Salipiger abyssi: one gene and its partner. The main gene of each other region encodes a partner of the protein of the gene in region 2 in a complex. Links are inferred from orthologs where the notes say so. Each region holds a gene or a part of one and is shown on either strand. Other genes may lie near its edges. The genes, in order: dapF and Ga0080574_RS12175.

What was found.
Region 1: the proteins of Ga0080574_RS12175 (region 2) and dapF are in contact, whole or in part, in a solved structure (PDB 5YGU), measured with the Escherichia coli proteins. The link is inferred for Salipiger abyssi from one-to-one orthologs.

What each region holds. Positions count from the first base shown.
Region 1 is NZ_CP015093.1:2,394,514-2,409,014, forward strand. Bases 4,797-7,583 are described here. They hold dapF (diaminopimelate epimerase), read right to left. Parts: upstream 6,712-7,583; coding sequence 5,881-6,711; downstream 4,797-5,880. Other genes in these bases: mtaB (tRNA (N(6)-L-threonylcarbamoyladenosine(37)-C(2))-methylthiotransferase MtaB), read right to left, coding at 4,797-5,884; Ga0080574_RS15160 (nucleoside 2-deoxyribosyltransferase), read left to right, coding at 7,325-7,583. Also shown: 30S ribosomal protein S12 methylthiotransferase RimO, read left to right, coding at 1-403; Ga0080574_RS15120 (autoinducer binding domain-containing protein), read right to left, coding at 814-1,638; Ga0080574_RS15125 (thymidine kinase), read left to right, coding at 2,034-2,624; Ga0080574_RS15130 (CDP-alcohol phosphatidyltransferase family protein), read right to left, coding at 2,630-3,322; Ga0080574_RS15135 (FMN-binding negative transcriptional regulator), read right to left, coding at 3,455-4,075; Ga0080574_RS15140 (chloramphenicol phosphotransferase CPT family protein), read right to left, coding at 4,107-4,634; more of mtaB, read right to left, coding at 4,631-4,796; more of Ga0080574_RS15160, read left to right, coding at 7,584-7,909; Ga0080574_RS15165 (antibiotic biosynthesis monooxygenase family protein), read right to left, coding at 7,944-8,288; Ga0080574_RS15170 (NIPSNAP family protein), read right to left, coding at 8,285-8,614; Ga0080574_RS15175 (ArsR/SmtB family transcription factor), read left to right, coding at 8,688-9,371; Ga0080574_RS15180 (MarR family winged helix-turn-helix transcriptional regulator), read right to left, coding at 9,380-9,787; Ga0080574_RS15185 (SRPBCC family protein), read right to left, coding at 9,777-10,202; Ga0080574_RS15190 (efflux RND transporter periplasmic adaptor subunit), read right to left, coding at 10,301-11,533; Ga0080574_RS15195 (ABC transporter permease), read right to left, coding at 11,538-13,898; Ga0080574_RS15200 (ABC transporter ATP-binding protein), read right to left, coding at 13,895-14,501. UniProt on the Escherichia coli protein: Involved in the succinylase branch of the L-lysine biosynthesis and in the biosynthesis of the pentapeptide incorporated in the peptidoglycan moiety. Catalyzes the stereoinversion of LL-2,6-diaminopimelate (L,L-DAP) to meso-diaminopimelate (meso-DAP).
Region 2 is NZ_CP015093.1:1,777,018-1,791,643, reverse strand. What follows is about bases 5,576-8,487. They hold Ga0080574_RS12175 (RNA pyrophosphohydrolase), read right to left. Parts: upstream 7,317-8,487; coding sequence 6,834-7,316; downstream 5,576-6,833. Other genes in these bases: Ga0080574_RS12170 (S41 family peptidase), read right to left, coding at 7,380-8,487; Ga0080574_RS12180 (hypothetical protein), read right to left, coding at 6,370-6,837; Ga0080574_RS12185 (lytic murein transglycosylase), read left to right, coding at 5,576-6,246. In the rest of the region: dapE (succinyl-diaminopimelate desuccinylase), read left to right, coding at 1-917; Ga0080574_RS12195 (dihydrolipoyl dehydrogenase), read left to right, coding at 1,024-2,424; rnr (ribonuclease R), read left to right, coding at 2,519-4,825; more of Ga0080574_RS12185, read left to right, coding at 4,969-5,575; more of Ga0080574_RS12170, read right to left, coding at 8,488-8,723; Ga0080574_RS12165 (murein hydrolase activator EnvC family protein), read right to left, coding at 8,731-9,843; gpmI (2,3-bisphosphoglycerate-independent phosphoglycerate mutase), read right to left, coding at 9,840-11,357; Ga0080574_RS25895 (hypothetical protein), read right to left, coding at 11,444-11,926; Ga0080574_RS12155 (hypothetical protein), read left to right, coding at 12,206-12,493; carB (carbamoyl-phosphate synthase large subunit), read right to left, coding at 12,494-14,626. UniProt on the Escherichia coli protein: Master regulator of 5'-end-dependent mRNA decay.

The DNA of each region.
Region 1 (14,501 bases), 620 kb from region 2 along the record:
GACCGAGGCGGAATTCCAGACTCTGCTCGACTGGCTCGACGAGGCGCAGCTCGACCGGGTGGGTTGCTTTCAATACGAGAATGTCGCCGGTGCCCGCTCGAACGCGCTGCCCGATCATGTGGCGCCCGAGCTCAAGCAGGAGCGCTGGGAGCGCTTCATGGAAAAGGCGCAGGAGATTTCCGAGGCCAAGCTCGCCGCCAAGGTCGGCAAGCGGCTGGAGGTGATCGTGGATCTGGTCGAGGACGACGCCGCCACCTGCCGGACCATGGCCGATGCGCCCGAGATCGACGGCAATCTCTTTATCGACGAGGGTCACGAGGCGCTGAGCCCCGGCGATATCGTCACCGTCGAGGTGGACGAGGCGGGAGAATACGACCTTTGGGGGCGTTTGATCCACGGCTGAGCGCGCGACGACGTCGCGACCGATTCTTTACCGCCGAGTCAAAAAAAGCGACGTGACTGCGTCGTGCCCTGTCGATTCTTGCAGTTTCGCCGCGCGGGAAAGGCCTAAATCGAGGCGTGCGTGTTTTTGGCTGCTCATCGCTAACGGACAAAAATCTAAATTTGTGTTAAAATAGTGGCGTTCGGTCGGGCCAGCAGGGAAGAGCCATTACCGGTTCGCATGATCCGGCCGCGCCGGGGGAAAGCCGTTTTGCGGTTGTGCCGAGAGGCGGTTTTCCCGCTGCGTGTCCTTGTTTCATCCTTTCGGGGGGAAGTGGTTTTACGAAGCTTTTCAGATCCTTGAGAATGCTCCTCTGAGAAGGGGAGCATTCTTTTTGTGTGGTGCCGGAGTGGCGAAGCGTGCGCTCCAGCTTAGAGCACGACGGTGCGCAGCATGGCACCGCCATCGTCCATCTCGATCAGGGTCTGCGCCTCGCCGTCGCCGGGGCGGTTGAGCGGATCCGGCAGTACGCCGAGCGACATGGCCAGCGCCGCCAGTTCCGCGCGCGAGGTCATGCCGGTGTTCTGCGACAGGGCGTGCATCCTCTGCCGCACCGCCGAGATCGAGACGCCCAGCCGGTCGGCGATCTGCTTGTCCTGAAGCCCGTCTCCGAGCAGCTCGAGCAGTTCAAGCTGTTTCGGCGTGATGCGGTTGCGTTGGGCGAATTCACGGCCGAAATGGTAGAGATAGCGCTGATGCCCGGTCAGGGCGGCGGTGGTCAGCGTCCAGCCATGGGCGTTGATGATAGTCAGCATGTCGCGGCGGGAATGATCGCCGGAAAAGCTGATGAGCGCGCTTTGCGGCGGCGCATTGCAGCGCAGCGGGATCGAATAGCCGGCGCGGATGCCGCGCCGTGCGGCCTCGCGCAGGATCTCGAGGCGCTGCTTGGGCACCTGCTTGTATTCGTCGGCGAATTCGAGCCCGATCGCGAGGGGGGTGAGATTGTTCATCGCGTGGCTGCGAAAATACGACCAGCGCAGCATTTCAGGATCTTCGTAGTAGCGATTGACCCAGGAGGCGTCGTAAGAGGTGCGGATGAAACGGGTCTTTTTCCAGCCGTGCCAGGAGCTTGCCGAGATAAAGTCGACGTATGGGAGCTGAAGCTCGCGACCCAGCGTGACAAGCAGGCGCCAGACCTGGCGCGAGGTCTCAGTGGTTTCGAGCCGCAGCAAGAACCGCTGCAAGAGCTCGGGCACATGCCCTTCCGCCGCAGTCAGGGGGCGGGTCTGGGGGGATTTTCCAGGCGGTTTCATGTTCGGGATGGCGCGACGGGCGGTCCGCTCCGCGGGCACGGACGCTTGCCGCCGGGATGCCTCCGCAACGTTTTGTCCGGTCTTTTCAAATAACGACTAAGAAACGACATCCCAAATGCTGCCTGCGTATTGGACCCGGCCAAAAACGGCGGGAAGCTTTGCTATCATGTCCCATTAGCCAAGCCTGAGGCAAATGTTATTCCGCCGCGGGTGGTGGGGCTCTGCGTCGCGAGATGCGCTGCGAGGCCGGCGAGGTGGCCCGAGCAGGATATCTTTTGCCCGCTTCGCAGGCCGCGCCGGCTTGCGTGTCCGCGCCGCCTGCGGCATGGAACGGCGCCATGGCCAAGCTCTATTTTCACTACTCGACAATGAATGCGGGCAAGTCGACGCTGCTCTTGCAGGCGGCTCATAACTATGGCGAGCGCGGAATGGAGGTCTATCTGCTGACCGCGCGGCTCGACACGCGGGCCGGCGAAGGCCGGATCGGCTCACGCATCGGACTGGGGCGCGAGGCGGATACCTTCACGGCGGAGGACGATCTCTTTGCCCGGATCGAGGCGCAGGCCTCGGGTCGGAATCTCGCCTGCATCTTTGTCGATGAGGCGCAGTTCCTGACCGAGCCTCAGGTCTGGCAGCTGGCGCGCGTGGCCGACGATCTGAACATTCCGGTCATGGCCTACGGGCTGCGTGTGGATTTTCGCGGGCAGCTTTTCCCCGGCTCGGCGGTGTTGCTGGCGCTGGCCGATACGCTGCGCGAGGTGCGCACGATCTGCCATTGCGGGCGCAAGGCGACGATGGTGATCCGCCAGGACGCGCAGGGCCGGGCGGTGATGGATGGCGATCAGGTGCAGATCGGCGGCAACGAGACCTATGTCTCGCTCTGCCGCCGGCACTGGCGCGAGGCGATGGGCGAGCGGGCGCCGGAATAGGGCGATCAGCCGCGCCGGGGCAGGATCTGTTGCGCGATGCCGGCAAAGATCAGATAGACCGACGTCGCCACCAGCCCCCAATGCGCCCAGCTTTCAGGGTGGAAATCCACCCAGGCCGCCCAGCCGGCGAAAAACGTCCAGGCCAGCGCGACGGGCAGAGACACCACGCGCCAGCGCTCGGTGCGCACCGGGTGGATGAATTTCAGCGGCAGGAACATCGCAACCGCCAGCAGCGCGACGAGCGACAGGATCACCCAGAAATTCGGCTGAATCGCAAAGAGCACCAGCACCAGCATGTTCCAGCAGCCCGGGAAGCCGTGAAAGGAATTGTCCTCGGTCTTCATCCGGCTGTCGGCGAAATAGAGCGCGCTGGCAAAGGTGATGAGGATGATCGCCAGCCAGCCGGTCCAGCCCGGCAGTAGCCCGGAATGAAACAGCGCGAAGGCCGGGATGAACACATAGGTCAGGTAGTCGATGATCAGGTCGAGCACCACGCCGTCGAAGCGCGGCGCGTTGGTCTTGACGTCGTATTTCCGCGCCAGTGGCCCGTCGAGCCCGTCGACAAAGAAGGCGACCACCAGCCAGAGGAACATCACCGACCATTGCCCCTGCGCGGCGGCCAGCAGCGCGAGCATGGCAAAGACCGCTCCGGTGGCGGTGAAAAGGTGAACGAGCAGAGCTTGCGAGGCGCGTGTCATCAGCGTGTCATGCCGTATCCGGACGCTGACCGCAAACCGAACCTGCGGATTTGCGGCAGATCCGGCAAGCATGTCCCGCCCCGGGCTTGATCCGGGGCCTCAGCGACGATGTCCAAGGCAGGAGGCCCCGGATCAGGTCCGGGGCGGGCTCCGCATGAGCGCGGCGAGCGCGGTCAGCTCCTGGCCGAAGCCGGTCTCCAGCGCCGCGCCGGCGGCCCGGCGCGCCTCGTCGGGCTTGTTCTGGCTCAGCTTCCAGGTGCTGTCGATCTGCTCGATTTCCAGCCGGAAGGGCAGGATCATGCGCATCAGCTTGCCCTTGGCCTCGTCCGAGAGCTTGTCCATCGTCCAGGGCGCCTTGGGCAGCCGGGCCTCATAGGCGGCGGATTGCGCCGCCAGCAGCGGTTCCAGCGCCTCCTGCGGCAGCGGCACCAGCCGCCCGGTCAGATGCACCGCGACATAGTTCCAGGTCGGCACCTGATCGGGGCCCATCCCGTACCAGTCCGGCGAGACATAGCCGTCCGGCCCACCGACCGCGAGCCGCGCCGGCAGCGCCTCGCGTGCCGCGCGGGTGATCGGGTTGGAGCGCACCAGATGCAGATCCGCGTGGCTGCCATCCTCGGAGAGCAGAAACGGCACATGGCTCAGCAGCGGCGCGCCCTCGGTCGAGACGGCCAGCGTGCCAAAGGCCCGCTCACGGACCAGCCGCAGGCTCTCGGCCTCTTCGGTGCGGCGGAAGATCGGGTTGGGATGCATTTCGACCTCTCGGTTGTCGGGAGAGCTGGAACTAGCTGGAAAAGAACATCGAGCGAGCTTGAACCGGTCGAGCCATCGCCGCAAGGATCCGGTCTGCATTCTCCTTGGGCGGCGCCCTGCCGTCGAGTTCGAGATCGTAGCGCAGTCCGGCATGGATGCGCGCCGCGTCCTCGACGGCACTGCCCTGACGGCGGTCACCGCGCGCAACCTCGCGCCGCGCCAGCTCCTCCGGTGGTGTGAAAACGCCGACGAAGAGCAGGTCGTGGCCCGCCAGAAGATCCTGCAACCTGCCATGCCATCCCGACGTGTCGAGGATATGCTCGACGATCATGTCGCAGCCGCTCTCGGCAAAGCCTGCAAAGCTGCGGTGCAGCCCCTCGAACACCGCGTCCCGGATCTTCGTCCAGTCCCCGCGCGCGGCAGGCGGTAAGGCACCACCGTCGCGCAACGTGTCGAAGGAGAGCCGCAGGAAGGGGAAAGGCGCGCGGGTTTGCAGGGCCTTGGCGAGAGTTGTCTTGCCGCTGCTCGAAGCCCCGTGCAGCAGGACGATCCGGCTCATGCCACCAGTCGCTGGCCGTTCTGGCCGGTGATCGTGGCCGTCACGATGCTGCCCTCGGTCTGGGGCGCGGTCAGCGTCACCTCGGTGAACTGCTCGGTGCGGCCCATATCCGGCGCTTCCATGAGGATGCGGTGGCTCTTGCCCTGCTGTGCCGCCAGATGCCGCGCCACGGCGGCCTCTCCGGCGGCACGCAGCCGGGCGGCGCGCGCCTTGATCGTTGCACCGTCCACCTTGTTGGGGATCTTCGCGGCGGGGGTGCCGGGGCGCGAGGAATAGGGGAAGACATGCAGCCAGGTCAGGTCGCACTCCTCGACCAGCTTCAGCGAATTGTCGAAATGCGCCTCGGTCTCGGTCGGGAAGCCCGCGATGATATCAGCGCCGAAGGTCATCTCGGGGCGCAGCCGCCGTGCCTCCTCGCAGAAGCGGATGGCGTCGTCGCGCAGATGCCGGCGCTTCATGCGCTTCAGGATCAGGTCGTCGCCATGTTGCAGGCTGAGATGCAGATGCGGCATCAGGCGCGACTCGGTGGCGATGGCCATCATCAGATTCTCGTCCGCCTCGATGCTGTCGATCGACGAGATCCGCAGGCGCGGCACATCGGTCAGCTTCAGGATGCGCATGACGAGATCGCCCAGCCTCGGCGTGCCCGGGAGGTCGGCGCCCCAGGAGGTCAGATCGACCCCGGTCAGTACCACCTCGTTATAGCCCTGCTGAACCAGCCGCTTGATCTGGTCCACCACGACGCCCGCAGGCACAGAGCGCGAATTGCCCCGGCCATAGGGGATGATGCAGAAGGTACAGCGGTGGTCGCAGCCGTTCTGCACCTGCACATAGGCGCGGCTACGGGTGCCGAACCCGTCGATCAGATGCTCCGCCGTCTCGGTCACCGACATGATGTCGTTGACCTGCACGCGCTCGGTCTCGCCGATAAAGCCGTTCGACAGCCCCGCCCAGGTGTCCGGCGCCATCTTTTCGCTGTTGCCGATGACCGCGTCGACCTCGTCCATCTGCGCAAAGCTGTCGGGGTCGATCTGCGCCGCGCAGCCGGTGACGATGACGCGGGCCTCGGGGTTTTCCCGCCGCAGCCGCCGGATCTCCTGCCGCGCCTTGCGCACCGCCTCCGCCGTCACCGCGCAGGTGTTGATCACAACCGCGTCGCCGACGCCGGCCTCTTCGGCCAGCGCCTTCATCGCCTCGGTCTCGTAGGCGTTGAGCCGGCAGCCCAGCGTGGTGAATTTCGGCGCGCTCATTCTACCGCCTCCAGCCAGGCGCGCGAGAACACGCCGTCGAAGACATGCGCCGTGCCGCCGGTCATCCAGACACCATCCTCGCTCCAGTCGATCTGCAATGTGCCGCCATCAAGCTCGACGGTCACCTTGCGTCCCGTGAGCCCCCTGCGTGCAGCGGCCACGGCGGTGGCGCAGGACGATGAGCCCGAGGCCAGGGTCACGCCCACGCCGCGCTCCCAGACGCGCATGCGCAGGTGGTCCGGGCCGATGAGGCTCGCGACCTGCACATTGGTGCGTTCGGGGTAAAGCGGGTGATGTTCGTGCCCCGGCCCGAAGGCGTCCAGATCCACCGCCTCGGCATCCTCGACAAAGAAGGTGCAATGCGGGTTGCCCATGCCGGTGGCGGTCGGGGCGCCCTCGATGGGCAGCTCCAGCGTGTCCATCTCGCGGGCGAGCGGAATCTCGTCCCAGCGCAGTTGCGGCTGGCCCATATTCACCGACGTCAGCCCGTTACCCGCGTCCTCGGCGAGCAGCGTGCCGCGCTCGGTGACCAGTTCCAGCCGCGCGCGCCCGGTCTCATCCATCAGGAACCGCGCGATACAGCGGGTGGCATTGCCGCAGGCGCCGGCGGTGGAGCCGTCGGCATTGTAGAAGGTGAGTCGCGCATCGCCTTCGCCGCGCTCGATCAGGGCAAGCTGATCGAAGCCCACCCCGCGATGCCGGTCAGCGATGGCGCGGGCCAGGGCTGGGGTGACCTCGATGTTCCGGGCACGCCCGTCCAGCACGACAAAGTCGTTGCCGAGCCCATGCATTTTCATGAAGGGCAGTGTATCCGGGGCGTGTTCCATGGGCGGGCATATACGCCCGTTGCGAGAGCCTTTCCAGAGTTCGTGACGATTGGGTGAAGAAAAGCGTAAATCGGGGGTTGACCCTGCCCCGTGCTCTTTCTAGAAGCGCCCGCACAGTGGGCCGTTAGCTCAGTTGGTAGAGCAACTGACTTTTAATCAGTGGGTCGCAGGTTCGAATCCTGCACGGCTCACCACTGAACTATCTGTTTTTCTTTCCCTTTCGGAACGATGTCGGATGTGGCGAACCGCTTAGGAGGGCTCGCCAGATCTCATTCTCCGTTCGGCCGCGATGCCGGCTTTTCGAAGGCTGAGACGGCCAATCCCTCCCGTACCGCCGCGGCGTCCTGTGCCGGTCACGACCGGAATCCGGTGTGTTGTCGCGAGTCGCATCGCACAGGCCTCCCGAAACCCGTGAGACGATCCGCTGCTATTCTGGCGCCGCATGGAGGCGTTAAGCGCAGAGACTTCGTGCGGCCGGCGCCACTTTGCCGTGAGCGGGCCGGTCGTCTGGCGGATTCGCGCGAAGCGCTGCGTGCAGTCCGGGCGGTCCTCGACTAAGCACTGGGGCAACGCCGCGCAACATGGTGAAACACCCGATCGCAAAGGACCGACCATGACGAAAATCTATCTCGCCGGCCCCGATGTTTTCGCCCCAGATCCGCAGGCGCTCGGCATGCGCAAGAAGGCGCTTTGCGCGCAGCACGGGCTCGACGGGGTCTTTCCGATGGGGCTGGTGGCGCTCGACACATCGCGTGCCAAGCGGGATCAGGGGCTGCAAATCTTCGACGTGATGGAGCGCGCCCTGTCGGATTGCGACGCGATGATCGTCAACCTGACGCCGTTTCACGGCCCCAGCGTCGATGTGGGCACGGCGGTGGAGATCGGCTTCATGCGGGCGCAGAACAAGCCGATCTTTGCCTATTCCAACTCGGACGACCATTTCGCCGACCGCGTGTCGCGCTTCTGGCAGGGGGACGTGACGCGACGGGAGAACGGGGCCTTGCAGGGCGCGGACGGGATGGAGATCGAGGCGTTCGACATGTGCGACAACCTGATGGTGCATGGCAGCGTCGAGCGCTCGACCGGCGTGCTTGTCACGCGGGATGTGCCGCCGGGGGCCGTCTATGACGATCTAACCGCCTTCGAGGCCTGCGTGGCGCAGGCGGCGGCTTGGCTGGCGGAGCGCGCCGGCGGCTGAGCGACGGGTGCCAGCCACAGGCGCGGGGGCGGCGTCAGGAATGCGCCGCCTTGCTGTCCTCCGGCGCTTCGGCGCGGTCGAACATGCCGTAATCGCGTATAACGCTCGCGATCCGGATGCGGTAATCGTCGAAGATCCCCTGTCGCCCCTGCGACTGCGCGCTGCGATGGGCGCTGACCCTTCGCCAGTGCGCAAGTGCCGCCTCATCCTCGAAGAAGGACAGCGACAGAAGCTTGTTGGGGTTGCTCAGGCTCTGGAACCGCTCGACCGAGATGAAGCCCTCGATCTCCTCCAGAATCGGCCGCAGCCCGGCTGCGAGGTCGAGATAGTCCGCCCCGCGCCCCTCTGCCGGCTCGACCTCGAAAATCACCACGATCATTGCAGCGCTCCGGGGCCGTGCGGCGCAGAGGCGAGCTTGAGGAAGGTCCGGTCCTCGCGCAGCAGGAATTTCTCCTTCATGGCGAATTCGTAGCTTTCCCGGCCCAGAGGATCGGCGGCGAGCCGTGCGCGATAGGCCTCGTAGTCCGCGAGGCTCTCCAGATTGTAGATGCCGTAGGCCAGCGTGCTGGAGCCCTCATGCGGCGCGTAATAGCCGATCAGATCGGCGCCGCAGCGCGGGATCGCCTGGCCCCAGTTGCGGGCATATTGCTCGAACTGGGCCTTCTTGGTGGGGTCGATATGGTAGCGGATCACGCAGGTCAGCATGGCTGTCTCCTTGAGGTTTCTGTCCCCGGACTAGCAGATTGTCAGAGGTCTATGCTTCGATTAGGGTCGAACTATGAAAGAAGGTCCCGATATCGCCCGTATCGCCGCGCTGATTGGCGATCCCGCCCGCGCCAATATGCTGACCGCGCTGATGAGCGGCAAGGCGCTGACCGTCAGCGAGCTGGCGGAGGAGGCGGGAATCACCATCCAGACGGCCAGCTCGCACCTGTCGAAACTCGACCAGGGCGGGTTGCTGCGCCCGCGCAAGCAGGGGCGGCACAAGTATTTCTCGCTGGCCAGCGATCAGGTGGCGCATGTGCTTGAGGGGCTGATGGGGCTGGCCGCCGGGGCGGGGCATTTGCGCCGGCGCACCGGGCCGAAAGACGCCGAGCTGCGGCAGGCGCGGGTGTGCTACAACCATCTGGCGGGCGACATGGGCACGCAGATGTTCGACAGCCTGATTGCGGGCGGTCATCTGAGGCTCGACGGCGAGGATCTCAGCCTGACCGAGACGGGGGCCGGGCTGGTGACCGATCTCGGAATCGACCTCGGCGCGCTGCAAAAGGGGCAGGCGGCGCTCTGCCGGGAATGCCTCGACTGGAGCGAGCGCCGCTCGCATCTGGCGGGAAGCTTGGGCCGCGCGCTGCTGAGCCGGTTCGAAGACCTGTCCTGGGCGCGGCGTGACCAGAAAACCCGCGTGGTTACCTTTTCACCCAGCGGTTTCCGGGCGTTCGAGCGGCTCTTCGGTTCCGGCTGAGCATCCGCTCACTCCGGGCGCAGACGGTCGAAACAGGCGCGGTCATACTCTTCGACGAGGGGCAGGGCGCGGGTCAGCAGCGCCTCGCCCTCCGCTGTCAGCGCCACCGGCTTGGCGCGTTGATCGGACTGCGCCGGCAGCCGCCGGATCAGCCCGTCCGTCTCCAGCCGTTTCGAGATCTGCGAGACATGCATCCGGTCGAGCCCGACAAGATCGACCACCGCCTGTTGCGTCACCTCGCGACCGTCCTGCGCCAGCCAGCCGAACACCGCGAGAATCGCGAATTGCGGCTGGGTCAGCCCGAGCGGCCGCAGCACGGCGTTGAGCCCGCGCTGCCATGCCATGAAGTCGCGCCACAGGATGAAACCGGGGCTGTCATGCGGCCCGGCATAGCGCGATGGCCAGTCAGCGGTCACGGGCGACGCCCTCTTCGCTGACGCGCTTCAGCCCCGCGAGCGTGTCCGGCAGGGTCCGGTCGATCCCGGCGCCGATCAGCCGCCGGAACAGGAAGGCGAGCGGGCCGGAGAATTGCACCCAATGCGTGGCGCGTGTTTGCCTGCCATTGCCGGTCAGCTCGTGGCCGAAGGTCATGCGGCAGAGCGGCAGCGTCCCCTCGATGGTGAAAGAGCGGTTCGGCGTCACATCGGTGACCCGGATCTTTGCCTTGGGGCCTTCGCGCGGTTGCAGCCAGCCCGTGGCGCCGGTGCGCAGTTCCGGCAGGCCGACCGCTTTGGTCTCGCCGTCCCAGACCGGCCAGAGCTCCGGGTCCGCGTAGAGCGCAAAGACCGTCGTTGCAGGCGCCTCAATCTCGACCGTGTGTTCTATACGCATGCGAGTCGTCCATAAATGATAAATGCATTTACTAAATGGCGAATCCCGCACGCTAACGCAAGCGGTCATCGACGCAGGGGGGCACCCCGGGACGCGCCTCAATCCACCTCGCGTGCGGCGATGCGTGCGCCGTCGGTCAGCCCGGCCGCCGGGTAGAGCACCACGCTGTCATTCTCCGAAAGCCCGGAGAGAAGCTGTGCCGCGCTGCCATTGCCCGGCCCCAGCGTCACCGGGGTCTGCACCGCGCGACCGTTCTCCGCCCGGAACACCGCCCAGCCCGCACCGTCGCGGAACAGCGCGCTTTGCGGCACGCGCAGGGTGTCGGCCTCTTCCCAGACCACGATCCGTGTCACCACGCGATAGCCATGGCCCAGCGTCGCGCGCGCCTCTTCCGGGCCGGAGAACCGCACGGTCACGTCGACCCGCTGCTCCTCGACCCCCAGCGCCGAGACCTTGGTCTCGCCCAGCGGCGCGATGCGGGTGACCTCGCCCGCCAGCGCCGTCTCGCCGCCCCAGTCGTCGATCATCACCCGGTCGCCGAGGCTCACCTGCACCGCATCCGAAGAGATCAGATCGACGATCACCTCAAGATCGCCCGTCACGTCGCCCACCTCCAGCACCGCCGTGCCCGCCGGCAGGATGGTCTCGCTCTGTTGCAGCACCTGGAGGATGCGGCCCGAGACCGGCGAGACCAGCGGGATATCCGAGGCGTGATCGCCCGCCACCGCCGCTGCCAGGCCGATATCGTCGAAGCTGATGAGCTGGGCGCGGGCATTGGCAAGCTCCGCCTCGCGCATCGACACCGCCGCGCGTGCCGTCTCCAGCCGCGCCGTGGCCGCCCGCGCCTCGGAGCGCGAGCGGTCGAGCGCGGCGGTGCTCACCGTGCCGCTGCGGGCCAGCGTCTCGTCGCGCTCGTATTGCGATTGCGACAGTTCGGCATCGGCGGCGGCGACATTGACCTCGGCCTCCGCCACCTTGAGCGCCGCGCGCGCCGCATCGACCGCCGCCGAGGCCTGCTCGCGGGTGCGGATATCCAGCGCGTCGGGGTTGGTGGGGCGCATATGCGCCACCGCCTGGCCCTGGGTGACCGCATCGCCGGCCACCGCCCGCACGCGCAGCAGCCGGCCCGCGACGGGGGTGGAGACCACATAGACATCGTGCACCTGCGTGCGGCCTTCCTCGTCGATGGTGACGGTCAGCGGGCCGCGTGTGACCGCGCCCAGATCGACCAGCGTGGCGCGCGGCCAGAAGGCGGCCACCAGCGCGCCGCCCAGCAGCAACGCGAGCAGGGTCCACAGGATCAGGCGGGTGCGGTTGCGGGTGTCTGCCATATCGTCAATCCCGTGTCTTGAGCGCCGTGACCAGATCGGCCCGGTCGACATCGCGTTTTACCAGAAGCCCGGAAATCGCCGCCCCCGCGAGCACCACCAGCGCGGCATTGCCGAAGGTGGCGGGCTGGAAGACCACCGTAACGGTGTAAAGCTCCGAGGAATAGGCGGCTGCGAGGATATGCGCAAAGCCCGCGCCGAGTGCCGCGCCGAAGGGCAGGGCGAGCAGCGTCACCAGCCCCAGCTCGCCCAGCAGCACATAGGCCGCCTCGCCGCGCGAAAAGCCGATCACCCGCAGCGAGGCGAGATCGCGGGACCGCTCGGCCAGCGCGATGCGGGCGGCGTTGTAGACGATGCCGAAGGTGATGATGAAGGCCACCGCCGACATGATGAAGCGCGACCAGCCCGCGCCCTCGTTCATCATCCGCTCGAAGGCCTCGCGGCTGTCCTGCTTGAGCGCCACACCCGCCACCGTGGGCAGCCCCTTGAGCCAGACATAGACCTTGTCCGCCCGCGCCTCGTCGAGCCGCAGTGCCGCGCCGGTGATGCGCCCCGGTTCCCCCAGCGCCGCGTTGATGCCGTCGAGCGCCATATAGGCGGGCGCGCCCATCACCGTGTCCGAGATCCCCATCACCGGCAGCTCCAGCACCGGCTGCGCGCCCTCGCGCACCTCGGCTGTCAGGGTCTGGCCGGTCTCCAGCTTCAGCTTGGCGGCAAGCGCGCTGCTCAGGACAAGCCCCTCGCGGCGCATGTGGATCGGCTCCAGATCCGGGGTCAGGGCACGGTTCAGGACGGGGCTTTCCGGCAGGCCGGTGATGCTGCCGCGATGGGTCTGCCGCCCGTTGCGCAGGATCACCGCCACGTCGCGCCGGCCCTCCACCCGCTCGATGCCGGGATGGCTGGCCAGCTCGAACAGCACCTTGTCCGAGACCGCATGGGTGAAGGTCACGGCGGCCTCCGAGCGGTCCATCACCTCGAAATTCAGCGCGATGGCGTGGTTGAAACTGCTCTGGATGGTGATCATCCCCACCGAGAGCGCCATGCCGAAGGTGATGCCGACGATGGCCCCCGCCATGCGGAACGGCGTGCGGGTGAAGCGGCGCAGCACCATGCGGCTGGGCTGGTCGAGCCAGCTTGTCAGCCCGCGCCAGCGCCCGGCGCGGGAATAATCGGCAGGGGCGGGCGGGCGCATCGCCTCTGCCGGGTCGAGCGCAAAGATACGCCGCAGCACGATGGCGCCGCCCGCCGTGGCTGCCAGCACGCTGACCGCGATGCCGATGGCAAAGGAGGCCGGATCGAGCCGGAAGACGAGGAAGGGAAACTTGAAGAAATTCAGGTAGAGCTGCACCATGGCGCGCCCCGCCAGAATACCGAAAAGACAGCCCATCAGCGCGCCCAGAAGGGCGATGGCCAGCACCAGCTTCAGGTAATGCCCGCCGATTTCGCCCGACCGGTAACCGAAGGCCTTAAGGAGCCCGATCTCTTCGCGCTCGGCCTGTACCATGCGGGCGATCACGATGTTCAGCAGAAAGGCCGCCACGGCCATGAAGATCGGCGGGATCGAGGCGGCGCTGTCGCGCAGCCCGTCGATTTCCTCAGACACGAAGCGGTTGGAGAACATGTCCTCGCGCCCATAGGCGCCGGTGGAGCCGTAAGGTTCCAGCACCCGGTCCACCGCATCTGTCACCGGCTGCGCGCCGGCGCCGCGCGCCAGCCCGATCAGCAGCTCGTTGAAGGCGCCGTCCATGTCGAAGGCCGCCGCCATCGCGGCGGGCGACAGCCATAGCACGCCGAAGCGGGCGTCGTCGGGGATGCCCTCGCCGGGGGCGGCGCTGTAGAGGAATTCCGGCGCGCGGGCGAGCCCGGTGATGCGGAAGCTGTGCCGCGCGCCGTTCATCGTGGCCTCCAGCGTATCGCCGGGGCGAAGCCCATGGGCGGCGGCGAAACTGTCGAGCAGCACCGCCTCCTCGGGCTTGCCGCGCTCGAAGAGCCGCCCCGCCTCCAGCCGGATCGCGTTCAGCGCCGGATCGCCGTCATAGGGCAGGGAGAGCGCCTGCGCCTGCACCGGCACCGCGCGGTCGGGCAGGTCGATAAGCGCCGCGCCGCTGACCCGCCCCTCGACCGCCTGCACCCCGGGCAGCGCGGCGATCCGGTGCAAGAGGTGATCGGGCGCCCGCACCACCGAGGCGGCAAGATCGGCCAGCCGGTAGCGCTCGTAATAGCTGCGGCGGGTTTCGTCGAGCGAGGTCACCAGCCCCGACATCATCACCTGCATCATGACGCCAAGCGCCATGACCACGGCAATCGCCAGCGCCTGGCCCTTCATCCGCCACAGGTCGCGGGTGAGTTTGCGGTCGAGCGGGCTCACCACTCGATCTCCTCGGCGGGCAGCTTGTGGCTGTTGCGCTCCTGGGACCGGATCGCGCCATCGGCAAAGCGGATCACCCGGTCGGCCATGGCGGCGGTGGCGGCGGCATGGGTGACGATCAGCACCGTGGTGCCCAGCGTCTGGTTGAGATGTTGCAGCACCCCCAGCACCTCGCGCCCGGTGGTGCTGTCGAGCGCGCCGGTGGGCTCGTCGCAGAGCAGGACATCGGGCTTTTTCGCCACCGCGCGGGCAATGGCGACGCGCTGCTGTTCGCCGCCCGACATCTGGCTCGGGAAATGCCCCAGCCGCTCCTCCAGCCCCACCAGCGCCAGCGCCTCGGCGGGGGTCATCGGATCTCGGGCAATCTCGGTCACCAGCTCGACATTCTCCTCCGCGGTGAGCGAGGGCATAAGGTTGTAGAACTGGAAGATGAAGCCCAGATGATCGCGCCGGTAGCGGGTGAGCTGCCGGTCGGTCATCGCCGTCAACTCGCGGTCACGGAACCAGGCGCGCCCTGTGCTGGGCCGGTCGAGCCCGCCGAGGATATTGAGCAGGGTGGATTTGCCGCTGCCCGAGGGGCCGAGCAGCACCACGATCTCGCCG
Region 2 (14,626 bases):
ATCTGGCCGCCTGGAGCGCCGATCCCTTCGGTGCCGAGATCCGCGACGGCATCCTCTACGGGCGCGGCGCCACCGATATGAAATCGGGCGTCGCGGCCTTTGCGGCGGCGGCGGTGGATTTCGTCCGTGACACGCCGCCCGACGGCGCCCTCGTGCTGGCGATCACCGGCGACGAGGAGGGCGACGCGGTGGACGGCACCGTGGCGCTGCTCGACTGGATGGAGACCGAGGGCGAGCGCATGTCGGTCTGCCTGGTGGGCGAGCCCACCTGCCCCAGCGAGATGGGCGAGATGATCAAGATCGGGCGGCGCGGCTCGATGAACGCCTGGTTCACCGTGACCGGGCGGCAGGGCCATGCCGCCTATCCGCATCGCGCGCTGAACCCGATGCCCGCCATGGCGCGGCTGATGGACCGGCTCGCCTCGCACCCGCTCGACGAGGGCACCGCGCATTTCGACGCCTCGACGCTGGCGGTGGTGACCATCGACACCGGCAACCCGGCCACCAACGTGATCCCGGCGCAGACGCGCGGCACGGTCAATATCCGCTTCAACGATGCCCATACCGGCGCCGGGCTCAGCGACTGGCTGACAGCCGAGGCGGCAAAACTCGATGCGGAATTCGGCACCACAACCGAGGTCGCAATCAAGATCTCGGGCGAGAGCTTTCTCACCCCGCCCGGGCCGCTCTCGGATCTGGTCTCCGGCGCGGTGGAGGCGGAAACCGGGCGCCGGCCCGAGCTGTCGACCACCGGCGGCACCTCGGATGCGCGCTTCGTCAAGGATCACTGCCCGGTGGTGGAATTCGGCCTCGTGGGCAAGACCATGCACCAGATCGATGAATCCGTCCCCGTGGAGCAGATCCGCCAGCTCAAGGCGATCTACACGCGGATCCTGCGCGACTATTTCACCGTCTGAGCCGCCGCCTGGGTCTTCCTGTCGCAGGCGACAGGGCGCCTTTGCCGTTTCCGGCGCCGTTGTCGCGGGGCACTCTGCCGCTAACTGATAGGGAAAAGAGGACATCATGGCCGATCTGACCTGTGACGTGGCGGTGATCGGGGCCGGGACCGCCGGCATTTCCGCCGAACACAACGCGCGCAAACACGGCGCGCGCACCCTGCTCATCGACCCGGAATTCGCCGGCACAACCTGCGCCACCGTGGGCTGCATGCCCTCCAAGCTGCTGATCGCGGCGGGCCGGGCGGCGCATGGCGCGCGCAAGGCCGGGGTGTTCGGCATCGGCACCGGGCCGGTCTCGGTCGACGGGCGCGCGGTGATGAAGCGGGTCCGCGAAGAACGCGACCGCTTTGTCGCCGGCACCCGCAAGGGCTTTGACCGGCTGCCCGAGGGCACCTGCATCCGCGCCCGCGCGCGGTTCACCTCGGCCACCACGCTGGAGCTGGATGACGGGCGCAGCGTTTCGGCAAAGGCGGTGGTGATCGCCACCGGCTCGGCCCCGATGGTGCCCGGCCCCTATCGCGCGCTCGGCGACCTGACGCTGACCAACGAGACGGTGTTCGAGCTCGACGACCTGCCGCAGAGCCTCGCGGTGATCGGCGCGGGCGTGATCGGGCTGGAACTGGCGCAGGCCATGGCCCGGCTGGGCGTGCGCGTCGCGGTCTTCGACCGGGCGGAGCGGCTGGCGCAGATGCGCTGCGAGCGGGTGCATGACGCGCTGAAAGACGCGATGGCGCAGGAGATGGCCCTGCATCTGGGCAGCGATCCGCAGCCCTCCGAAGAGGGGGGCAAGGTGCGGATCGACTGGGACGGGCAGTCGGAGTTTTTCGACAGGGTGCTGGTCGCCACCGGTCGCCCGCCGAACCTGAAGGGGCTCAATCTGGAGGCGACGGGGCTCAAGCTGAACGACAAGGGCATGCCCGAGGTCTCGGAGGCGACGATGCAATGCGGCGAGGCGCCGATCTTCATGGCGGGCGACGCCAACGCCATGCACCCGGTGCTGCACGAAGCCTCGGACGAGGGCGCCATCGCCGGGCGCAACGCGGTGGCCTATCCGGCGGTGGTGCGCTCCGACCGCCGGGTGCCGCTGTCGCTGACCTTCACCGAGCCGCCGCTGGTCAGCATCGGCCAGGGCCCGGACGAGAGCGCCAAGATCGGCACCGCCGATTACAGCTCGCAGGGCCGCGCCCGCGTCGATGACGAGAATACCGGCGTCGCGCGGATCTATGCGGCCGCGCCGCGCGGGCGGCTGATCGGGGCCGATCTGTTCTGCCCCGGCGCCGATCACATGGGCCACCTTCTGGCGCTGGCCATCCAGCAGGGGCTGACGGCGGAGGAGCTGCTGAGCATGCCCTTCTATCACCCGACGCTGGAGGAGGGGCTGCGCGGCGCATTGAAGGAGATATGCCGCGCCGTGCCGCTGCATCTCTCGGGCGATCAGGATCCCGGCAGCCCGCCGGGCGGCTGAGGCGCGCCACGCACCCGCCGAAAAGCGCCACCGCGCCGCCGCCGGTATCGAGTTTGCCCATGACGGCGGCGCGGCGGCGTGCTAGCTCAGGGCCATGAGCAAACTGCCGACAAAACCGGATATCCTCGACTGGATCGCCGCGAACCCGACCCTGACCTCCAAGCGCGACATCGCCAAGGCCTTCGGGATCAAGGGCGCCGCGCGGATCGACCTCAAGCGCCTGCTGAAGGAGCTCGAGCACGAGGGCCATCTGGAAAAACGCAAGAAGACCTATCGCGACCCCGACCGGCTGCCGCCGGTGAGCGTGTTGCAGATGAAGGCGCCGGACGCCAATGGCGATCTCTTTGCCCAGCCGCTGGAATGGCATGGCGAGGGGGTGGAACCCACGGTGCTCTTTGTGCCGCGCGCCACCGATCCGGCGCTTGGCGAGGGCGACCGCATCCTCGCGCGGCTTCAGGTCGTGCACGAGGCGGATCACAACTATGAGGCGCGGCTGATCCGGCGCATCGGCGCCAGCCCGCGCAAGGTGGTGGGCATCTTCCGCAAGGATGCCGAGGGCGGGCGCATCCTGCCCATCGACAAGGGCGCCGACAAGGAATGGATCGTCGGCCCCGACGCCACCCACGGCGCCAAGGATGGCGAGCTTGTCGAGGCCGAACAGGCCGGCCCCCGCGCCACGCGCATGGGGCTGCCCAAGGCGCGCATCGTGCTGCGGCTGGGCGACCCGTCCGAGCCCAAGGCGGTGTCGCTCATCGCGATCCATCAGCACGGCATTCCCGACGATTTCCCGCCTGACGTGCTGGAAGAGGCCGACAGCAAGAAGCCGGCGGGGCTGAGCGGTCGCATCGATCTGCGCGAGCTGCCGTTGGTCACCATCGACCCGGCCGACGCGCGCGATCATGACGACGCCTGTTTCGCCGAGCCCGACGACGACCCGAAGAACGAGGGCGGCCATATCATCTGGGTCGCCATCGCCGATGTGGCCTATTACGTCACGCCCGGCTCAAAGCTCGACCGCGAGGCAAAGACGCGCGGCAACTCCTCCTATTTCCCCGACCGTGTCGTGCCGATGCTGCCCGACCGGCTGTCGGGCGATCTCTGCTCGCTGCACGAAGGTGTGCCGCGCGCCTGTATCGCCGTGCGCATGGTGGTGGATGCCGAGGGCAACAAGAAGTCGCACAGGTTCGTGCGCGGGCTCATGCGCTCGCCCGCCTCGCTGACCTATCAGGAGGTGCAGGCGGCGTTCGATGGGGAGCCCAACGACAAGACCGGCCCGCTGCTCGACCCGGTGATCAAGCCGCTCTTTGCCGCCTATGGCGCGCTGAAAGCCGCGCGAGAGAGGCGCCAGCCGCTGGATCTGGAGCTGCCCGAGCGCAAGGTGGTGCTGAGCGACGAGGGCAAGGTCACCTCGGTGAATTTCGTCGAGCGGCTGGACGCGCACAAGCTGATCGAGGAGTTCATGATCCTCGCCAATGTCGCCGCCGCCGAAACGCTGATCGCGAAAAAGACGCCGCTGCTCTTCCGCGTGCATGAGGAGCCGCCCGCCGACAAGCTGGAATCCTTGCGCGACACCGCCGACGCGGCGGGTCTGACGCTGGCCAAGGGGCAGGTGCTGAAGACCGCGCATCTCAACAAGCTGCTGCATGACGCCGCCGGCAAGGAAGAGGCGGAGCTGATCAATATCGCCACGCTGCGCAGCATGACCCAGGCCTATTACTCGCCGAAGAATTTCGGCCATTTCGGCCTCGCGCTCCAGAATTACGCGCATTTCACCTCACCGATCCGGCGCTATTCCGACCTCATCGTGCATCGCGGGCTGATCACCGCGCATGGCTGGGGCGATGACGGGCTCTCCGAGCAGGAGATCGAGCGGCTGGAGCAGATCGGGCAGCATATCTCCGACACCGAGCGCCGCAGCATGATGGCCGAGCGCGACACCAATGACCGCTATCTCGCCGCCTATCTCAGCGACCGGATCGGCGCGGAATTCGGCGGGCGCATCAGCGGCATCGCCAAGTTCGGGGTGTTCGTGAAGCTCGACGAGACCGGCGCCGACGGGCTGGTGCCGATCCGCAATCTGGGCAACGAGTATTTCCATTTCGACCGCGACGCCGGCACGCTGATGGGCGCCGATACCGGCGTCATCATCGGGCTGGGCCAGCGCGTGCGGGTGCGGCTGACCGATGCCGCGCCGGTGACCGGCGGCATCGGGCTGGAGATCCTCGAGCTGGAGGATGCCGAGCTGCCGAAGGGCCGCGGCACCGGGCGGCCCTCGCGCGGGCGCCGGCCCGGCAGCCGGGGCAAACCGGGCGGCCCACCCCGGCGCAAGGAGGTCAAGGCCAAGCGCAAGGACGCCAAGGTCAAGCGCAAGGTCACGCGGCAGCGGGCAACGAAGCGCTGAGATCCTGGCAAGACCGCGCCGCCGGATCTGCGGTACGGGCGCACACGCGGATGGCGGGAAACCGCGCCCGCCGCGTCTGGGCGCTTCGCAAAAACCGGCTTTCGGGGTAGCCTGTGGCGGAGGCAACCAGAGGAGCAACCGCCATGAGAACGCGGATCCTGAGCATTTTCATGAGCCTGTGGGCGGCAGGTGTTGCGGCGGCCCCCGGCGACGGCGCACCGGAGGAATCGCTGCGCCCCAGCGCGCGGCCCTTCCTGTCGACGCAGGGCAGCGCCACGCAGGTGCCGCAGGGCGTCAAGGGCGCCGCCGGCTTCCGCGACTGGATCGCCGAGTTCCGCGGCCGGGCGCTGGAGAAGGGCATTTCCGCCAGCACCTTCGACGCGGCGTTCCGGGGTGTGGACTACGACCCCGAGGTGGTGAAGCGCGACCGCAACCAGAACGAATTCACCAAGACCCTCTGGGTCTATCTAGACAGCGCCGCCTCGGAGGCACGGATCGCGGCGGGCAAAAAGGCGCTTGCGAAGCACCGCGCGCTGCTCGACCGGATCGAGGCGAAATACGGCGTCGACAAGCAGGCGGTGCTGGCGATCTGGGGGCTTGAGAGCGCCTTCGGCACCTATCGCGGCGACGATCCGGTGATCCAGTCGCTGGCGACGCTGGCCTATGACACGCGGCGCGGGGCTTTCTTCGAAGGGCAGTTGCTGGACGCGCTGACCATCCTGCAAAACGGCGATACGGTGGCCGCGAACATGAAGGGATCCTGGGCGGGCGCCATGGGGCATACCCAGTTCATGCCCTCGTCCTTCCTGGCGCTGGCCGAGGACTGGAACGGCGACGGGCGGCGCGACATCTGGTCGGACGATCCCGCCGACGCGCTGGCCTCGGCGGCGAATTACCTGAGCGAAAACGGTTGGCAGAAGGGCATGCCATGGGGTGTCGAGGTGACGCTGCCGGAGGGGTTCGACTATACGCTCGCCGATCGCGAGATCGAGAAGACGCCGTCGGACTGGGCGGCGCTCGGGGTGACGGGCACCGATGGCAAGCCGGTGGCCGATCACGGGCCGGCCTCGATCCTGCTGCCGGGCGGGCATCTGGGCGCGGCCTTCATGATCTTCGAGAATTTCGCGGTGATCGAGCGTTACAACAGCGCCGATGCCTATGTGATCGGGGTCGGCCATCTCGGCGACCGGATCATGGGCGGCGGACCGATCCGGCACGGCTGGCCGCGCGAGGACCGGGCGCTGACGCTCGACGAACGGATGGAGCTGCAAACGCGGCTGCGCGAGGCCGGGTTCGATCCGGAAAAGATCGACGGGCGGATCGGGCCGCTCACCATCAACGCCGTGCGCGGATATCAGAAGAGCACTGGCGCGGTGCCGGACGGGTATGCCTCGCTGCGGGTGTTGGACGCGTTGCGGTAACGTAGGATCGGCGAAAAGATCCCGCCCCGGACTTGATCCGGGGCCTCATGCTCTCCACCAGAACGGAGCAAGGGGGCCCGAGGGAGAGGCCCCGGATCAAGTCCGGGGCGGGGGGATGCATGGTCAGTCGCAGTCGCCCTGCCTGAAACAGCGCAGAACCGCCGCCTTCTGCGCCGCGGTCGGATCGCGGTGCACATAGGCGGGGCACGGACCCACGATCATCTCGTAGCCATGCGCGCCCTGTTTCAGAAACGCGAGATAGTCGCCCGGCGCGATACTGCCGCACCAATGCGCCGCGCAGGTGAGCTGCACCGTCACCGTCCAATCGAAGGGGATCGTAAACCCGTCATGTCCCAGTCCCATCCCGGCGATCCGCGCCGTAAAGCTGACCGGGCTCTTTGCCCCGTCCGGCCCTGAAGGCGGCAACAGCGCCGGATCGAAGCTCAGCACGCCGTCGGCAACGACCCAGTTGTCCGGCGAGGCGGCGGCATTGGCGAAGTCCTGGATGACATTCGCGGGCGCGCAGCTCAGCGCCAGCGCGGGCTGCGCAAGGACCGACAGCGCCAAAGACAGACCAAGCGCCCGGATCACAGGTGATCCCGGAACCCGGCCAGCACCTTCTCATAGACGCTCCGCTTGAAGGGCACGATCTGGCTCACCACCTCGTCGGGCGCCAGCCAGCGCCAGGTGGAAAACTCCGGATGCTCGGTACGGATATTCACCTGCTCGTCGCTGCCGTGAAAGCGCAGCAGGAACCATTTCTGCTCCTGCCCCTTGTAGCGCCCTTTCCAGATGCGCGGCACGATGTGATGCGGCAGCTCATAGGGATACCACTCGTCGGATTCCGCCTCCACGGTCACCAGATCGGCGGGCACACCGGTTTCTTCCCAGAGCTCGCGCAGCGCCGCGTCGCGCGGCGCCTCGCCCTTGTCGACGCCGCCCTGGGGCATCTGCCAGGCGGGCTCTTCGCTGTCGATGCGCTGGCCGACAAAGACCTCGTTGTCGGCATTCACGAGCATCACCCCCACGCAGGGGCGATAGGGCAGTCGGGCAATCTCTTCGGGGGTCATGGCCTGTTCGTCAAATCGCTGGCGGAAAATGGAAAAGGGCGGGGTCTGCCCCGCCCTTCGCGCTTATTGCTGTTGCTCGGTCTCGAGAACGCTCAGACCCTTGAGGATGTCGATGGCATAGGCCAGCTGGTAATCCTCTTCGCGCAGCGCGGCGGAGGCCTCGGCCTTGGCGCGGTCTTCCTCGATCTGGCGGATCTCTTCCTCGCTCAGGCTGTCATTGTCGAGCCGGCCGCGCAGATCGGCCTCGGAGCGGGTGAACGGGTTCGCGGGCACGTCGTCTTCCTCGCTCTCGGGGCGGGCGCGGGGCTGTTCGACGACGATGTCGGGCGAGACGCCCAGCGCCTGGATCGAGCGGCCCGACGGCGTGTAATAGCGCGCCGTTGTCAGCCGCATGGCACCGTCGCCGCGCACCGGCATCACCGTCTGGACCGAGCCCTTGCCAAAGCTCTTGGTGCCCACGACCACCGCGCGACGGTGATCCTGAAGCGCACCGGCGACGATCTCGGAAGCGGAGGCGGAGCCGCCATTGATCAGCACGACCATCGGCTTGCCGCTGCTCAGATCGCCCTCGGAGGCGTTGTAGCGCTCGCCCTCGGCGAGGTTGCGGCCACGGGTGGAGACGATTTCGCCTTTTTCGAGGAAGGCGTCGGACACCTTGATCGCCTGGGTCAGCAACCCGCCGGGGTTGTTGCGCAGGTCGAGTACCACGCCGTTGATCTGATCGAGCCCGCCGGCCTCTTCGATACGCTCGGCCAGCCCTTCGGACATCTGAGTGAAGGTCTGGTCGTTGAAGGTGGTGACGCGCAGCACCACCGTGTCGCCTTCGAGACGGGTGCGGGCGGCGGTCAGCTTGATCTTGTCGCGGATGATCGAGACCTCGAAGGGCTCTTCCTCGCCCTCGCGCACGACGGTGATGAGGATCTCCGAGCCCACGGGCCCGCGCATCAGATCGACCGCCTCGTCGAGCGTCATGCCCAGCACCGACTCGCCGTCGACATGGGTGATGAAATCGCCCGCTTCGATCCCGGCCTCGTCGGCGGGGGTGTCGTCGATCGGCGAGACCACCTTGACGAACCCGTCCTCCTGCGTGACCTCGATGCCAAGCCCGCCGAACTCGCCACGCGTCTGCACGCGCATATCGGCGGCATCGTCCGGCGCCAGATAGCTGGAGTGCGGATCGAGCGAGGTGAGCATGCCGTTGATCGCGGCCTCGATCAGCTCGCCCTCGTCCACCTCCTCGACATATTGCGCGCGGATGCGCTCGAAGATGTCGCCGAAAAGATCGAGCTGTTCGTAAACGGAGGTCGATCGCGCTGATTCCTGCGCCAGCAACGGGCCCACGAATTGCGTGGTCGCGACAACGCCGGCGACCGTGCCGCCCAGCGCGGCCATCAGAAACTTGTTCATGCCCATATCATCCCTTGTCGCTTGCGAACCACGTCAGCGGGTCCACGGGTACATCGCCCTGCCTGACCTCTATATAGAGCGTTTCCGTGCGTCCAGCGCCACCCCCATCAACAGATGGTGACGGATTGTCCCCATCGCCGCCGCCCATCAGCCCGACGGGGCTGCCTTCCGGCAAAACTTCGCCGGCGCGGCCATAGACCGTGTCGAGCCCGGCGAAGACAAAGAGCAGATCCGGTTGCGGTTCGAGAATCGTCACCAGCCCGTAATCGAGCAGCGGGCCGCTGTAGCGCACCGTCGCCGCGGTGGGGGCCGCGACCAGCGCCCGCGGATGCGTGGCGATCACGATGCCCGGCCGGGCAACCCCCGCCGCGTCGGTCTCGCCGGCACGGCGCAGGATCTCGCCCTGCACCGGCAGCTCCAGCGTGCCCTTGCGGTCGCCCATCGGCGGCAGGTTGGTCAGCACCTCGTTATCGGCGATCTCCGAAAGGCCGCTGGCAAAGCCCTCCAGCGTCTCGGTGGAGGAGATCAGGATCGCCGTCTTCACCGCATCCTCGGTGAAGCGCCTGGGCAGGTCGGTGCGGTCGGCCACCGCCTGGCTGAGCTCGGTGCGCGCCTGCTGCACCCCGGAGAGCCCCTCCTGAAGCGTCTCCGCCGCGCTCTGTTGCAGCGCTCGCAGCGCGCTCACCTCGTCGAGATCGGCGCGCAGTTGCTGCGCCTCGGCGGTCAGCCCCGGCGTCACCGAGGCCAGCATCATTCCCGCTCGCGCGGCGCCCACCGGCCCCTGCGGATGCAGCATCGCCGCCGGTGCCGCCTTGCCGCCCATGCTGGAGAGCACGCCCAGTAACTGCGCGATCTCGCCCTCCTGGCTTTGCAGCCGGCGCGACAGTTCGGTCTCGCGGATGGCCGCGTCGCGCAGCCCCTCGCGCATGGCGGCGAGCCCGGCCTCATAGGCCTGCACCGTGCGGGTCAGCGCCCGCACCCGGTCGCGCGCGCTCTCTGCCTCGTCGAGCTGCACCGAGGCCTCTTCCAGCGCCTTGGCGGCGGCGCGCGCGGCCTCCGCCGAATCCTGCGCGAGGACCGGCGTGGCGAGCAGCGACAGGATCAGCGCCAGCCGTTTCACGAGGAGATCAGGCTCTTCCCGGTCATTTCCTCGGGCTGCGGCAGGTTCATCAACTGCAAGAGCGTCGGCGCCACATCGGCGAGCCGGCCGTCATGGAGTTGCGCGCCCTCGGGCCCGCCGAACAGGATCACCGGCACGAGATTGGTGGTATGCGCGGTGTGCGGGCCGTTGGTCGCATCGTCCCACATCGTCTCGCAATTGCCGTGGTCGGCGATCACGATCATCGCGCCGCCGACCTTCTCCAGCTCGGCCACCACCTTGCCGAGCCCGTCATCGACCGCCTCGCAGGCCTTGATCGCCGCGTCGAGATCGCCGGTATGGCCGACCATGTCGGGGTTGGCGAAATTGGTGACGATGAGGTCATAGCCCTTGTCGATCGCCTCGATAAATTTCTCCGCCACCTCCGGCTCGGACATCTCCGGTTGCAGATCGTAGGTCGCCACTTTCGGCGATTTCGGCATGAACCGGTCCTCGCCCTCTTCCGGCGTTTCCTTGCCGCCGTTGAGGAAGAAGGTCACATGCGGGTATTTCTCGGTCTCCGCCAGGCGGAACTGTTTCAGCCCGTGTTTCGCCACCCATTCGCCCAGCGTGTTGACGATCTCGCGCTTGGGATAGGCGGTGGCCATATAGGCGTTGTGATCGGTGGAATACTCGACCATGCCGAGCAGCGCACTCAGCTCGGGCTTCTCGCGTTCGAACCCGTCGAAACCCGGCGCGCCGATGGCCTTGAGGATCTCGCGCGCCCGGTCGGCACGGAAGTTGAGACAGAAGAGCCCGTCACCGGGCATCACGCCTTTGTAATCGCCGATCACCGTGGGCAACACGAATTCGTCGGTCACGTCCTGCGCATAGCTCTGGGAGACCGCCGTCACCGGGTCGGGCGCGGTCTCGCCCTTGGCGAGGATCATCGCGTCATAGGCCTGTTCCACCCGCTCCCAGCGGTTGTCGCGGTCCATGGCGTAGTAGCGCCCGATCACCGTGCCGATGCTGGCACCCTCGGGCAGGCTCTCGGCCAGCGCCTTGACGAAACCCTCACCCGACTTCGGCGCCACGTCGCGCCCGTCGGTGATGGCATGCACGACGACGGTGCAGCCCAGATCGGTGATCATCTTCACCGCCGCCTTGATATGCTCGATATGCCCGTGCACGCCGCCATCCGAGACCACGCCCATCAGATGCGCGGTGCCGCTGGCGTCCTTCACCTTTGCCGCAAACGCCTTGATCGCGTCGTTGTCGAAGAAGGAGCCATCCTCGATGGCAAGGTCGATCTGGCCCAGATCCATCGCCACCACGCGCCCGGCGCCAATATTGGTATGGCCCACTTCCGAGTTCCCCATCTGCCCGGAGGGCAGCCCCACATCCGGCCCGAAGGTCACCAGCGTGGCATGCGGACAGCTGGCGTAGAGCCGGTCCATGGTGGGGGTGTTGGCGAGTTTGGGGGCGTTGTACGCGGTCTCGTCGCGGAGGCCCCATCCGTCGAGGATGGTCAGGACAACGGGTTTCGGCGTGGTCATGGGAGGAGCCCTTCTGAACGGCAGGTCAGGGGCGGTTTAGCAGGTGTGGTGGGGGATGTGGAGAAGCAAGTGTCTGGCAAGTGTTGCTACTTACGCAGCTCAGAAATTCTCTGGTACCTACCTACACATTCCTCAAATAGGTGTTGCACCCGAACCCACTCACTCGATTTCGGAAGGCGTGAAGAATCTTCAATAACGTCATTTAGCAGCAGGCCGAAAACAGTGTGAAGTTCCGTAATCAATGTGAGCGATTTTGACAGATTTTCACGCGCCGACAGCTGCCTCTTGGTACCAGGCAGCTGCTCAACATTGTCTACACCCTCTTCGCGCAACCGCTGCATGCCAACCAATGCTTCATATTCTGAGGTGTTTCCTCCAAGCTCCTTTAGCGCTCTCACAACTTTTGCCGCAGTACCCTGCTTCACTGGTTTTCCATGAAACAACTGATAGACGGTCCGCCTCGAAAGTTCAGCGCGGTCAGACAGCTCTGTAACCGTCACGCCCGCTTGAAAAAGCTTCTCTCGTAGCCCCGGTAGGGTCACTCCACTTGAGGATTTGCTCTGGTTCATAGCCTGCTCTCGTTTTCGAAACGGTAACGAACTGTACAGAATTTCACCAGAAGTATTTTCCACAAGAAACTCCGTGTCCTCCATATATCGGCACAAAACCTTCTTTTCGTCAATATATTGTATAAGCCCATGATGCCCGTGACACAAGAAACACACTTCGCCCAGAGCGAAGGACGCAAAGAGTGAGAGAAACTGTTATTTTTTGTAGAATTATCACACCAGTGTGACACACTTGAGGCACGCTCACCTCACTATCGCCTCGATTCTAGGAGCTGCCCAATGCCCGTTGCGATTGTCTTTGCCGCCGCAGTCTCTGCACTGCTCTCCGTCATAGAGCAGTTCATTCCCTATACAGGATCGGTCTTGCCGCTTACAGGAAATACGTTTGGTCAGTTCGGTGGGCTCATCGCCGCGAGCGTGGCCTTTCGCGCGCTGTCGAAGATCTTTTGGACATCCACCCCTCCCCGAAATTTGGATGGAGATGAATTCAAGAGTTCAAGGAATAACTCGCGGCGACCGCAGAAGCAGGAAAGTCAGTCTTCTGATGAAGACGATCTCCTGTTCTAGTCATCCCTGCAACGACTTCACCACCAGCTCCCCCTCCTCACGCGCCTTCATGGCCAGCGCCGCCGCATGGGCGCCCGCGGCGGTCGTGTAATAGGGGATCTTGTCATAGAGAGCGACCGAGCGGATCTCGCGGGAATCTTCCACGGCCGCTACGCCCTCGGTGGTGTTCAGCACAAGCTGGATGCCGCCGTCCTTCATCAGATCCACCACGTTCGGGCGTCCCTCATAGACCTTCTTGACCACCTCGCAGCTCAGCCCCGCGCCCTCGAAGAAGGCCGCCGTGCCGCGCGTCGCCACCAGTTTGAAGCCCAGATCGGACAGCACCCGTGCCGCCTCGGTCATCTCGGGGGTCTTGTCGTCGTCCTTGATCGAGAAGAACACCGCGCCCTCGGTCGGCAGATGCGTGCCGGCGCCCAGCTGCGCTTTCAAAAACGCGCGCGGGAAGGAGCGGTCCCAGCCCATGACCTCGCCGGTGGAGCGCATCTCCGGCCCCAGGATCGTGTCGACGCCGGGGAAGCGGGCAAAGGGCAGCACCGCCTCTTTCACCGAATACCAAGGCATGTTCGGGTCGGCGAGCGTCATCGGGTCGGCGATGGGCAGATCGGTGTCGTAATCCGCATCCGCCGGGTAATCCTCGCGCAGCGGGAAGGCCGAGAGCTTTTCGCCCGCCATGATCCGCGCGGCGATGGAGGCGATGGCCGAATCCGTCGCCTTGGCCACGAAGGGCACGGTGCGCGAGGCACGGGGGTTGACCTCGATGAGATAGATCTCGCCGTCCTTGATGGCGAATTGCACATTCATCAGGCCCACAACATGTAGCGCCTTGGCCAGCGCCTCGGTTTGGGTCTTGATCTCGCCGATCACGTCGGAAGACAGCGAATAGGGCGGCAGAGAGCAGGCCGAGTCGCCCGAATGCACGCCGGCCTCTTCGATATGCTGCATGATGCCCGCCACATGCACGGCCTCGCCGTCGCAGAGCGCGTCCACGTCCAGTTCCACCGCGCCGGAGAGGTAGCTGTCGAGCAGCACCGGGCTGTCGCCCGAGACCACGACGGCCTCTTTGATGTAGCGTTCCAGATGCGCCATGTCGCGCACGATCTCCATCGCTCGGCCACCCAGCACATACGAGGGGCGGATGACCAGCGGGAAGCCGATCTCCTCGGCGATGGCCAGCGCCTGCGCGTCGGTGGAGGCGATGCCGTTCTTGGGCTGCTTGAGGCCGAGCTGGTTGATCAGCGCCTGGAACCGCTCGCGGTCTTCGGCAAGGTCGATGGCGTCGGGTGTGGTGCCGAGGATCGGGATGCCCTCGGCCTCCAGCGCATTGGCGAGCTTCAGCGGCGTCTGGCCGCCGAACTGCACGATCACGCCGTGCAGCGTGCCGTTCGACTGCTCGACCCGCAGGATCTCCATGACATGCTCGAAGGTCAGCGGCTCGAAATAGAGCCGGTCGCTGGTGTCGTAATCGGTCGAGACGGTCTCGGGGTTGCAGTTGACCATGATGGTCTCGTAGCCCGCGCCGGTGAGGGCGAAACAGGCGTGGCAGCAGCAATAGTCGAACTCGATGCCCTGACCGATCCGGTTCGGACCGCCGCCGAGGATGACGACCTTTTTCTTGTCCGAGGGCCGCGCCTCGCATTCCACCTCGCCCATCATCGGCTCTTCATAGGTGGAGTACATGTAGGGGGTCTGCGCCTCGAATTCGGCGGCGCAGGTGTCGATGCGCTTGAAGACAGCGGTGACGCCGAGGCCGACGCGGCGCTTGCGCACGTCCTTTTCCGAGAAGCCGGTGAGTTTCGCCAGCCGCGCGTCGGTGAAGCCCAGCATCTTGAGCGCGCGCATGCCCTCTTCGTCCTGCGGCAGGCCGTTTGCGCGGACCTCTTCCTCGGCCTCGACGATCTCGCGGATCCGGGCGAGGAACCAGGGGTCGAACATGGTGACGCCGTGGATCTCGTCATCGCTCAGGCCGTGGCGCATCGCCTGGGCAATGGTGCGCATGCGGTCGGGGGTCTGCTGGGAGATCGCCTTGATGACGGCGGATTTCTCGGGCGCGCCGTCGATCTCCACCTCGTCGAAGCCGGTCAGGCCGGATTCCATCGAGGCCAGCGCCTTTTGCAGCGACTCGTGGATGGTGCG